3 regions of the Ruegeria sp. P8 genome follow, and region 2 is predicted to be linked to each of the others. Evidence: riboswitches for the same ligand, from Rfam matches in the RefSeq annotation. Region 2 holds a riboswitch; each other region holds the start of a gene.
What was found. Region 2 has a riboswitch for cobalamin ahead of ACR0BZ_RS17460 (hypothetical protein). Riboswitches for the same ligand answer to the same signal wherever they lie in the genome.
Positions count from the first base shown of each region.

Region 1: it holds a riboswitch for cobalamin, as region 2 does, so the genes downstream of both, ACR0BZ_RS01060 (ABC transporter substrate-binding protein) here and ACR0BZ_RS17460 (hypothetical protein) in region 2, are expected to answer to the same signal.
Region 3: it holds a riboswitch for cobalamin, as region 2 does, so the genes downstream of both, ACR0BZ_RS18150 (DUF4198 domain-containing protein) here and ACR0BZ_RS17460 (hypothetical protein) in region 2, are expected to answer to the same signal.

Region 1 covers NZ_JBQERC010000001.1:211,075-215,141, reverse strand. Annotated here, with positions in the region: gene ACR0BZ_RS01070 (NADPH:quinone reductase) at 1-911, shown strand, start outside; tRNA gene ACR0BZ_RS01065 (tRNA-Gln) at 1,002-1,076, shown strand; cobalamin riboswitch at 1,238-1,430, shown strand; gene ACR0BZ_RS01060 (ABC transporter substrate-binding protein) at 1,584-2,588, shown strand; gene ACR0BZ_RS01055 (FecCD family ABC transporter permease) at 2,639-3,634, shown strand; partial or broken gene ACR0BZ_RS01050 (ABC transporter ATP-binding protein) at 3,631-4,067, shown strand, end outside.
Region 2 covers NZ_JBQERC010000020.1:8,270-12,336, reverse strand. Annotated here, with positions in the region: gene rsgA (ribosome small subunit-dependent GTPase A) at 1-538, shown strand, start outside; gene ACR0BZ_RS17465 (alpha/beta hydrolase family protein) at 574-1,431, opposite strand; cobalamin riboswitch at 1,564-1,782, shown strand; gene ACR0BZ_RS17460 (hypothetical protein) at 1,873-2,280, shown strand; gene ACR0BZ_RS17455 (protein-tyrosine phosphatase family protein) at 2,272-2,784, opposite strand; gene ACR0BZ_RS17450 (DNA polymerase III subunit gamma/tau) at 2,957-4,067, shown strand, end outside.
Region 3 covers NZ_JBQERC010000023.1:15,156-19,222, forward strand. Annotated here, with positions in the region: gene ACR0BZ_RS18140 (cobalt ABC transporter permease) at 1-22, opposite strand, end outside; gene cbiM (cobalt transporter CbiM) at 19-630, opposite strand; gene ACR0BZ_RS18150 (DUF4198 domain-containing protein) at 637-1,422, opposite strand; cobalamin riboswitch at 1,555-1,753, opposite strand; gene ACR0BZ_RS18155 (ROK family transcriptional regulator) at 1,874-3,079, opposite strand; gene ACR0BZ_RS18160 (substrate-binding domain-containing protein) at 3,254-4,067, shown strand, end outside.

The DNA of each region.
Region 1 (4,067 bases), on a different contig from region 2:
GACCGGGTGAAGTCACGGTCGAGCTGTCCTTTTCCGGCGTAAACCCCTCGGACATCAAGGCCCGCGCGGGGGCCCGACCGGGTGTCACAGAACCTCCGTTTCCACTGATCGTTCCGCACAGTGACGGGGCTGGAGTCATCACAGCAGTGGGCGATGGTGTACCTGCGACGCGGATTGGCCAGCGCGTGTGGATCTGGAACGGGCAATGGCAGCGCGCATTCGGTACAGCTGCCAGCCACATCACCCTGCCCGAATCCCAGGCTGTGGAACTGCCCGAGACGGTGTCACTTGAAACCGGGGCAATTCTTGGAATTCCCGGCCTAACCGCATGCCATGCGGTGTTTTCGGGCGGCACGCCGCGCGGGCAAACCGTTTTGATCCATGGCGGGGCGGGAACTGTCGGTTACCTGGCTGTGCAACTTGCCAAATGGGCCGGAGCCAAAGTGATCGCAACGGCCAGCGCCCGCAGTTTTGACCGGGTCAAGGCAGTTGGTGCAGATGTCGTTCTCGACTACACCGGTGAACACCTTTCGGATCAGATCCTCGACGCAAATGATGGACGTGCAATTGGTCGAATCGTCGATGTCGAATTTGGACGGAACCTTGCCACCAACATTGCCGTCATCGCCGAGAACGGCCGTATCAACGCATATGGATCTGCCCGGAATATGACGCCCGTCTTTCCCTTTGGACCTATGATGTTCAAGGCCGTGACACTCGAGGCGGTCCTGATCTACCTGCTGCCTGCGGACTTGCGCGCCGTCGCAATAAAGACATTACACAAGGCACTGACTGATGGCGCATTGATCTGCCCTGCTCACAAGGTCTTTACGTTGGAAGAATGCGCTGCGGCCCATGTGATGGTACAGGAAGGCAACCGTACCGGAGCGGTGTTGATCGATACCAAATGAGGGGCCTTCAAAAAAATTTTACGGCGCTCGCTTTTTTTGCAAAACGCTCTTGAACCCTTCCATCAACAATCGTAGATAGCCGCTCACCGTTGGGGTGTAGCCAAGTGGTAAGGCAGCGGTTTTTGGTACCGTGTATCGTAGGTTCGAATCCTACCACCCCAGCCATGATTTTCCCTAATATCACACACTATGAATCTGGGTCCGGATTTTGGCGCGTTCTCAGCGGCTTTTCTGATATCAGCGCCATGTTGAGACGCGCAGGTGCATGCTCTTGCGAGAAAATAGGAAAGACCCCGGAGTTTTTTCTTGCCGCAGGGTAACTGTTAAGGTACCCGCGTTTTACCGGTCCCGATGTGGCTAAGAGGGAATCCGAGGTGCCTTTTGGTGCCAACCGGAACTGCCCCCGCAACTGTAGGCGGCGAGCGCTGTCCATTTCCGTCACTGGGCCATTTGGGTCTGGGAAGACAGGACAGACAAAGACCCGTCAGTCAGGAGACCTGCCGGTATGAAACCGAAACACACCGGGCGGGGTTGTCCGGGGAGGTTGCCGAAGAAACGCGCTGGGCGGGCTGTATTCCACTCTGCGCTTACAGCAGGCAGAAAAGCGTCTGTTGCTTCGGTAAATGCCCATTCACCCGTTCTCTGGTCATTGACACATGGAGATCGATTGTCATGTTTCTACGCACTGGCCTGATTGGCCTTTCCTTGCTGGCTACCAGCGCTGCCGCCGAAGGAAACTTTCCCCTAACCATCGAAAACTGCGGTCACTCGGTCACGTTTGACGCGCCTGTGACGTCGTCAGTCACGGTCGGCCAGGCCGCGACCGAGGTGCTTTATGCGCTGGGTCTGGGCGAGCAGGTTCTTGGAACTTCGGTCTGGTTCAACGAGGTGCTGCCTGAATATGCCGAGGTGAATGCCAAGGTCGAGCGTCTGGCAGATAATGACCCCAGCTTTGAAAGCGTGGTTGCCAAGCGGCCGGGACTGGTCGCAGCGCAATACGAATGGCACGTCGGACCCGAGGGCATCGTCGCCACGCGTGAGCAATTTCATGAACTGGGCATTCCAACGTACGTAATGCCTGCAGATTGCGTCGGCAAAGACAATACGGTCGGCGGCGATGGCACCCGCCTGCAAGCGTTCTCAACCGATACGCTGTATCAGGGTATCGAAGAACTGGCGGCAGCCTTTGATGTGCCCGAACGCGGCACGGAGCTGGTTGCCGAGTACAAGGCCCGCGAAGCCGCAGCCGTCGCCAAGGCGCAAACCGTGAAGCTGGACGATGTGTCAGCCGTATTCTGGTTTTCCTCTCCCGAAATGGAAAGCGACCCGTTTGTGGCCGGACAGAAAGGCGCACCGGGATACATGATGAGTAAATTGGGTATCCGCAACGTCGTCGAGACGGATGAAGAATGGCCAACAGTGGGCTGGGAAACCATTGCCAAGGCCAATCCGACGGTGATTGTTATCGCCAAGATGGACCGCCGTCGCTTTGCTGCGGACGACTACCTGAAAAAGCTGGAGTTCCTGCGCACTGATCCGGTGACCAGCCAGATGGATGCGGTCAAGAATGACCGGATCGTCATTATGGATGCGCAGGCCATGGACGCCACCATCCGCGCAATCCCGGCGCTGGAGGATCTGGCCGAGAAGCTGGATACCATCGGAAACAACCTGTGAACAAGGTCGCCGCAATTTTACGGCAGGGTTTCAAGGCTGCGTGCCTTACCGTGCCATTGTTGATTGCGGCGGTTCTTGCGGGCGCGATGATCGGGGAAACCTCTCTGTCGCCCGATTTGGTTCTCTCCGTTCTGGCCAACAAGCTGGCCGGAGCGGACTTTCCTGTAGACCCAATTGATCAGGGTATTATCTGGAGCTACCGGATTCCTCGCGCTCTGGTCGCTGCGTCCTGCGGTGCCGGTCTGGCTGTCGCAGGGGTCGTGTTGCAGGCTTTGCTGCGCAACCCGTTGGCCGACCCTTACATTTTGGGCATTTCTGCCGGGGCCTCGACGGGTGCCGTGGCTGTAACCATCGCTGGTTTGGGTGGGGGGGCCTTGTCGCTGTCTTTTGGCGCGTTCAATGGCGCGCTTTTGGCTTTTGGTTTTGTCGCGTTGCTGGCCCGAGCCGCTGGCGCAGGGGGCGGACGGGCTGCGACGGCACAGATCGTCCTGGCGGGAATTGCCGGGTCTCAGTTGTTCAATGCGCTGACGGCCTTCATCATCGCCAAATCCGCCAATGCCGATCAGGCGCGCGGGATCATGTTCTGGCTGATGGGAAACCTCAGCGGCGTGCGCTGGCCGGATGTGTATCTGGCCATTCCGGTGGCCCTTGTCGGTTGGCTCATTTGCCGCTTTCACGCCAGAGCACTGGACGCCTTTATTTTCGGCTCTGATTCAGCGGCCTCGCTGGGCATATCGGTACGTCGGGTGCAGGCAACCCTGATCTTTGCGACCGCACTTACAACAGCTGTCATGGTTTCTATCGTCGGATCCATTGGCTTTGTCGGGCTGGTCATCCCTCATGCTGCCCGGTTCCTTGTGGGACCGGGGCATCGCAGGCTTATCCCAACCGCCGCCTTGATCGGAGCGGTCTTCCTGATCGGCGCAGATATCGTGTCGCGCATCATCATCCCGGGTCAGGTTCTGCCGATTGGGGTGGTCACCGCCCTGATCGGTGCGCCTGCCTTTGCCGTAATTCTGGTGCGCGGCCAGAGGAGCGCCCGATGAAGATCGAGGCGAAAAACCTGACATATTCCGTTCGCGGCAAGACTTTGCTGTCAGACGTATCCTTTGTCGTGGAGCCCGGCGAAACACTTGCTTTGGTCGGACCTAACGGTTCAGGGAAATCAACGCTGATGCGCCTGCTGGCGGGGTTGGTACGTCCGGTTTCAGGAAAAGTCGTCATAGCGGGTCATCCCGTTTCGCATTTGTCGCGCAGACAAATTGCCCAACGGATTGCCATCGTTGAACAACAGGCTGATACGGCCGAACGCGTGACTGCACGATCCGTGGTCGAACTGGGCCGCACGCCCTGGCTGTCGGCCTTACGGCCGTGGCGCGCCGAGGACACCTGGCAAGTCGACAAAGCCCTGCAAACCGTGGAAATGGCCGATATGGCACACAGAGAATGGGCGACATTGTCGGGAGGAGAGCGCCAGCG
Region 2 (4,067 bases):
CAATGCGCTGGACCCGGCAGATGTCGAAAAGGTTCTGGCATGGTGCCCCAAAGGCCAGACCGGCGCGCTGGTCGGGTCGTCGGGCGTAGGCAAAACGACGCTCAGCAACGCCATGACGGATCAAAACCTCGCCACGTCTGGAATTCGCGAAGACGACGCACGGGGCAGACACACGACAACGGTGCGCGCGTTGCACGGGATGGGTAACGGTGGCTGGCTGATCGACACGCCGGGAATGCGCGCACTGCGTTTGCTGGACGCTCAGGACGGGATCGACAACGTGTTCTCGGACATCACGGAGCTTGGCCAAAGCTGTCGCTTTTCGGATTGTCAGCACGAGACCGAGCCCGGCTGTACCGTGCAGAACGCAATCGACGAAGGCGTTCTTGATCCGGCGCGGCTGGACCGTTGGCGCAAGCTGCGGCGTGAAGATCAGCGAAACTCGGAAACCGTTGCCCAATCGCGGGCGCGGGACAAGGCGTTCGGCAAGATGGTGCGCGGTGTCATGCAGGACAAGAAACTTCGCAAACGGCCATAACTGCAAGGTGTTAGGAAAACCTGCGTCGCGTCTGATCAGGCGATCAGGCGCGGCCAGACCGCTGCATTGCGACGGGCAAATGCTCCGATATGGCCTATTTCCGGCAGTCCGAATTCAGCAGGCTTCAGAAGGTGGCGTCTGGCCTCGGGGCCGTACAGATCGGCAAGGCGCCAAACTGCCTCGGGCGGAGCCATCTGGTCATCTTCGAACGTGAACAGATCCACAGGTGTTCCAGAACTGCCCCAATGCGCATCAGGCAAATTCTGCCCGATCTCGGGAATGTAGCTAAGAGGTGCTGTACACCATTTGCGCCATTGCCAGTAGACCGAGGCGGGCAGGTCCGAACCAAACCCGATCGCTTTGCCGGGCAGATACCCAAGCGCCCGCACCATCAGCGGTGCATGGCCATACCAGAACAGCCCTGCCAACCCCCGATAGGGCCATGGGTGATCTTTCAAAGTCACCAGCCCCGAACACACACCGATCATTCGGTCGATCTGGTCGATATCCGGCTGCACCGGCCCCAGCATCGCACCGACCGAATGGCCGATGGTCCACTGCTGCGCCTTTGGAAACCGCCTGCGCATTTCGGCCCGTGCCGCTGGCATGTCGATCAACGCCCAATCCGCCATTGTTGCAGTTGCGTCTTTCAGGCGGCCGACCAAAGAAAGCCCGTAGTCCCGATAGTCATAGGTCAGGCAAGCTATCCCCCGCTCGGTAGCCAGCCATCGCGCAAAGTGTTGATAATAGTCACGCGGCACACCCGTGGCACTGTTAAATACGACAACGGTTTCCGGCTCACCCACTGGCCGGTACAGCCGCGCCGACAAGGGCACGGACCCTGACGGAAAGCGGAAATCTTCGATCAACACCGTCTGTTCCGTATCCAACATGATCCCCGGCTTTCGCTGAAACAATGGTTTGCCTGCCTTCGATGCCGACGAAACTAAGCCGGAACGTAAACCGCATCCAGCATGACCAAACGTCCGGCCTAAAGATCGGCTTGACTCGGAACGCGATCAGGCGCTAGCGGTTGTGTGATGGTTTCCGGCCCCCACAAGAGGTCGGGATGAAAAGGGAACACGGTGCGGTTTGTCTGGTCACACAGATATCAACCAAGTCCGCGACTGCCCCCGCAACTGTAAGCGGTAAGCAATGCCGAAATACCACTGGCCCATGGGCTGGGAAGGTCGGCAGAGCAATGACCCGCAAGTCAGGAGACCTGCCATCGGAACTGAAACCGAAACTCGGGCGGGGTGTCCGGGCAGGTCCTGACAGCCAGATGCTGTCCCACCTGCCCCAATATCCAGCCCACCACGCGCGGAGGGCGCAGGATGATCTGGAAGACAAAATCACACGAATACAGCGCAACTGTGTGCCAGCGGACGGGCAAAACCTGCCCGGCTTTGGCGCGACTGGCCCGCTCGATTTCCGAAGCCATGGCGCAGGCGGTTTCGGCCACCAGCGAGGATTTCGAATTTGAAGGCAACAGCGCGCTGTCACATTGCGCAGAAGGGTGCATGGCAACGATCCGAGCGCGATCCGACAGCGTTCGCGTTTTCTGCGGGGCGCACCCTGATACAGCAATTCGGGGCCTGGATGCCTATGCCGATTTGATCTTCGGACCTAAATTCAGAACGCTGCCCGCGGGCATTGTCGCGAACCCGCCTTGCGCCATGATCGAGGTTTCAACGATCCGACCCCCGAAATCCGGTTACGCACCCCAGCAGCTTTCAGCTTGATCCCACTTCCACCTGTGCCGGCGTGATCCGGGACGCCCAGGCCAGCTGCGCATCGGTTTCGACAACGCACGGGCGTACGGCCCGCAGGCGGTTCAGTGCGTCACTGGCGCGTTCACCGCATTCAACCATCAGTCGCAGAACAATCATCCCGGACCTGCCGCACCCCCCACGGCAGTGCACTAGGACCCGGCCACCACCCGACAGTGCATGTCGGGCCGTGGCGCTGACCTCTGGCCAGGCCTTCTGAACCGCTTGCGTTGGCGCTCCAAAATCTTCGATCGGCAGGTGAACCCACCGGCTGGCCCGGCTTTGGATGTCGCTGCCAAAGTGCTGCGCGCCATCCTGAAGCATTTCGACATCCGTCGTCATTGAAATCACAAGGCCCGGTTTCCACGCCGCAATCGTATCCAGATCGGTGGCGTAATCCCCGCCACGACCGGGCATTGAAGTAAGGGCAAGCGTCCCGCCTCCGACCTGCAGAGCAAAGATGACCAACTGCGACATGAAGTGCGTCCTCCCCCAAGGTACTCTTTAAGAAATGAGTCATTAAATCCGCTGGTCCAGTTTAGTTGGAAACCAGCCCGTTCCTGAAACAAAAAATCATCGCGCCCCACAGTGGACGCGGACTGCCGCCGCCACTACGCTGTGCCGAAGCACCGAATCCGAGCGAGAAGACATGACAGACACGCCCAGCCCCGCCTATCAGGTTCTCGCCCGCAAATACCGCCCGGAAACCTTTGCCGACCTGGTGGGTCAAGATGCTATGGTGCGCACCCTAAAAAACGCCTTCGAGGCCGACCGGATTGCGCAGGCCTTTATCATGACCGGCATTCGCGGAACGGGAAAAACCACCACGGCGCGGATCATCGCCAAAGGCATGAACTGCATCGGGCCGGATGGAACCGGAGGGCCGACAACCGAGCCTTGCGGTCAGTGCGAGCATTGCGTCGCAATCATGGAAGGTCGCCATGTCGATGTGATGGAAATGGATGCGGCCAGCCGTACCGGCGTCAACGATATCCGCGAGATCATCGACAGTGTCCGCTATCGCGCCGCCAGTGCACGCTACAAGATCTACATCATCGACGAGGTTCACATGCTCTCGACCAGCGCATTCAACGCGCTGCTCAAGACGCTCGAGGAACCGCCCGCACATGTGAAATTCATCTTCGCGACCACCGAGATTCGCAAAGTGCCGGTCACGGTTCTGTCGCGGTGTCAGCGCTTTGACCTGCGCCGGATCGAGCCCGAAGACATGATCGGTCTGCTGCGCAAGATCGCCGGGGCCGAGGGCGCGCAGATCGCCGACGACGCACTGGCGCTGATCACCCGCGCTGCAGAAGGGTCGGCCCGCGACGCGACCTCACTGCTGGATCAGGCAATTTCACACGGGGCTGGCGAGACGACCGCCGATCAGGTCCGTGCGATGCTGGGTCTGGCGGATCGTGGTCGCGTTCTGGACCTGATGGACATGATCCTGCGCGGTGACGCGGCAGGGGCGCTTACTGAACTGAGCGGGCAATATGCGGAAGGCGCGGACCCTCTGGCCGTGCTGCGCGATCTGGCCGAAATCACGCATTGGGTGTCCGTCGTAAAGATCACACCTGACGCGGCCGAAGACCCGACGGTTTCCCCCGACGAACGCACACGGGGCCAGCACATGGCCGAGGCTTTGCCGATGCGGGTTCTGACCCGGATGTGGCAGATGCTGCTGAAGGCGCTGGAAGAAGTCTCTGCGGCGCCCAACGCGATGATGGCCGCCGAGATGGCCGTTATCCGGCTGACGC
Region 3 (4,067 bases), on a different contig from region 2:
GAATGATCGCCAGGTACCTCACGCGACCGCTCCTTTGACAAACAGCTCGGGCTTGACCTTGCGCGCCAGCAAAACCGCGAACCCGGTCAGGATCGCCTCGATCGCCATGACAGGAATATGCGCAAAGAAAACAAGCTTGGCCGCTGGCAGGAATGCATCCCCGGACAAGGCCAGTGAAAACGCAACCATGCCGGTTGTGGCGGCGATGGCAAAGGCACCGCCGACCCCGCCCCATATCGCACCTTGCAGAGGTGAGCCATGGGCGATCAGGCGGCCAAAGATCAGCCCGGCCAAAACCGCGGGCAACGCGATGTTCAGGGTGTTGATCCCCAATACCGTCAACCCGCCAAAGCCAAAGAAGACGGCTTGCAGCAAAAGCCCGACGAACAGGGCCGGGAATGCGGCCCAGCCCAACAAAAGCCCGGCCATTCCGTTGAGGATCAGATGCACTGACGAAGGGCCAATCGGCACATGGATCAGCGATGCCACGAAAAAGCTGGCAGACAGCACCCCCGCTGTTGGAATGCGATCAAGATTCAGCGACCTGAGGCCCATGGCAATCCCACCCGCTGCAGCGACGGCTCCGCCGATCACGACCGGGTTGGACAAGGCTCCGTCAACGATGTGCATCTACGGTTACTCCAAATCCCAGGCGCGGATCCAGATGACCGCGTCCTGGCTGAGTTCTTTGCCGTTGTGTTCGGTCACAGGACCGGCACCGAGCGCCGCAAATCCCCAATATCCGGCTTTTGGAACGCCAAACGTGAAATACCCGTTATCATCCGAAGTTGCGACCAATGCACCACCCGGCATCGGCGAGACGGTCGGGGCCGAGGCGGCCGCGCTTTCCATGTCTGGTTCTGCGGCCATGTACTCGATCTCGATCTCGGCACCCACAACCGGTTGGCCTTCGGCCATAACCCGACCTGTAAACGTCGAACCCGCGATGATGTTGGTTGGTTTGTTGAGCGGGATGATCTCAACCGGCAGGCCCACCGGGTTCATCCAGTCGGTCGGCAGTTCGTTGCGGTTCAGGAATGCCTTGGCGATCTGCTGGATATAGATATCCTCGGATTCCTCATAATAGGGCTGGGGAACTGTCACCAGCACATAGTCGCCCGACCGTTTGACGGGAACATAACCCTTGAATGCCGCGCCTTCGTTTTCGCCACCGGTGAAACGTACGGGTTCCAGGGTATCCAGCAGATCGGTTTTCTGACCGTTGTGGATCACGTAGAATTCCTGCGGCTTGTCCAGATCCATGACATGCCCGTTCGAGAACGGATGCCAAAAGATCAGCTTGACCGGAACATTCCCCGGTGCGTCGATCATGGTTTCAGCGGTGTATTCCAGCAGGAAATGAGCATTTGCCATCGCTGGAAGCGCTATCGCCACAGCGGCTGCGGAAAGCAGCTTGGTCATCAATAGTCGTCCTTGTCCCATCGTACCAATCCCGGTACGAGATGCGTTTTGACTGCGGGGATGTCCAAGCTAAGCTGCTTTTTCAAGCATCCTGCTCCGACGCACATCCCGTCGCCGATTAGGAGTGCCCTTGTCAAAGGCACATGTCCGGCAGGTATCCTGACTTGCGGGTCAAAGCGTTGGGCTGGCCTTCCCGGATTAACTCCAGTGGCACTTCAGCCCTGCTCGCCGCTTACAGTTGCGGGTGCAGTTGCGGAATTGGGCCAAAGCCCGCACCGCATTCCCTTTTGATTCCAGAGCACGCCCCGGAACCGAACATGCCGAGCGGCTTGCCAGACTTCTTCGGCATCCGTCAACGATCATTTGCGCTGGCTATCAAAAAGTTTAGCGGGCAATGCCCTTTTTCCGGCGGATCCGCTTTGGATAAAGGTCGGGGTTTTCGGGAATGAACCTACCCTTCGAGCAGGTATCTTTCCGACAATGGCAAACTGGCCGCCCCCAATGAGCGGGCATCCGGGCCTGCCGTCCCCGCCAGCACCAAAGGCCGTTCAAGCCCGGTCAGGTTCAGGTCGGATAGTTCGACCTCAACCAGTTCCACCAGCCGCGCCTTGATATCAGCAGGCATCCAGCCATCAATCTTGACACATTCGAAGTCGATCAGGCTGCAAGACGAGACTGTGGCATGGGCGATCCCGTGCGCCGCTTGTTTCAGCCAGTTCTCAAGGTGGGATTCCGGTACGTCCCAATGCTGTGTCGTTTCCCAGATTGAACCGGGTGTCGCGGCATTCTCACCTGTCACGCGCTCCAGCACATAAAGACTGGCGACATCTATCAACGGTTTCACTCCGCCTGCGCCGTCCGGCACGGGCAATGGCCCAAGCGCACCGGCGTTTCCCCGCCCCGAAAAGATCGAGCCGTTCAGAACCACCCCGCCCCCAATGAAGAAGCCCACATAAAAATACAGGAAATCTCGTGGGCCTTCCGCCGGGCCAAAGACCAGCTCGGCACCGCAGGCGGCCGTTGCGTCGTTCTGCAAGAACACCGGCAAGTCATAGCTTGCGGCCAGCGCGCCTTTTAAGTCCGCGTCACGCCACGGATCCATTTTCTCCTGCGGAACCTGCAATGTCTGTGCCCAGTCCCAAAGGTAGAACGGCATCGCAATCCCAAGACCCGCGATCCGGCTGCGCGCTTCGGGCGACAGCGACGTCATCACTTTGTCGAGGCTTTCCTTGGAAAAGCTCAGTGTCGCCTCGGGCGTCGGAAAATCATAAGTCCGCCGTTCGCGTTGCCTGACATTGCCAAGGAAATCCGTCAGCACCAGCTCGGTACTTCGCCGCCCGACTTTGAGCCCGAAGAAATACGCGCCATCCGGATTCAGGCGCATGGGAACCGAGGGCTGCCCGACTTTTCCCCGGATCGGTTCACCCCGCAGAAGCAGCCCATCGGTTTCCAACTGGCGCATGATGACCGAAACCGTCTGTGCCGACAGCCCGGTCATGCGCGCGATTTCAGATTTTGCAAGGGCCTGATGGCGCCGGACCAGTGACAGGACAAGCCGTTCATTTCGGGCCCGCATTCCGCTTTGATTGGTGCCGCGCATGTCTGGCTCGCGTACGCCAGCGGTATTGTCCAAAGAGTTGTTTGCAGACACGGCCATCCCCTTCGTGACGACAATGTTGAAACCCTTCCTTTCTGTCAATAATAAATAAGAGTGATTTATTTATTGACTCAAAATTCGAATCTTGTGATGGTTTTCATGTTCGATCGGGCCGGATTTCGCCCGATCAGACGTATGCCCGGACGGGCATTGGGAAAACTGGGAGGACTACCGATGAAACTTGCGAAACTTGCAGGCGCCACGGCGCTGGCGGTTACGGCCATGGCAAGCAGTGCAATGGCCGAAGGTGAAACCGTTTGCCTGATCACCAAGACGGATACCAACCCTTTCTTTGTTAAAATGAGAGAGGGTGCCACAGCTAAAGCCGAAGAGCTTGGCATGACGCTGAAGGCCTTTGCCGGCAAAGTCGACGGCGACCACGAAACTCAGGTTCAGGCCATTGAAACCTGCATTCTGGATGGCGCAAAGGGTATCCTGCTGACCGCGTCGGATACGTCGTCCATCGTTCCGGCGGTGCAGCAGGCCCGCGATGCCGGGCTGCTGGTGATTGCGCTGGACACCCCGCTTGAGCCTATCGACTCGGCCGACGCGACCTTTGCCACCGACAATTTCCTTGCGGGGCTTCTGATCGGACAATGGGCAAAAGCCACTCTGGGAGATGCGGCAAACGACGCCAAAATCGCCACGTTGGACCTTGCGGTCAGCCAGCCCACTGTGGACGTGCTTCGCAATCAGGGGTTCCTGCAGGGGTTCGGTGTTGATCTGGCCGATCCGAACGTGATTGGCGATGAAAACGACCCGCGTCTTGTTGGCAGCGATGTCACCGCTGGCAACGAAGAAGGCGGCCGCCGCGCGATGGAGAACCTGCTGGCCAAAGACCCGACGATCAACGTGGTGCATACCATCAACGAACCGGCGGCAGCGGGCGCTTACGAGGCGCTCAAGGCTATCGGACGCGAAAATGACGTGTTGATCGTTTCCGTCGATGGCGGTTGCCCCGGCGTGCAGAACGTGGCGGACGGGGTCA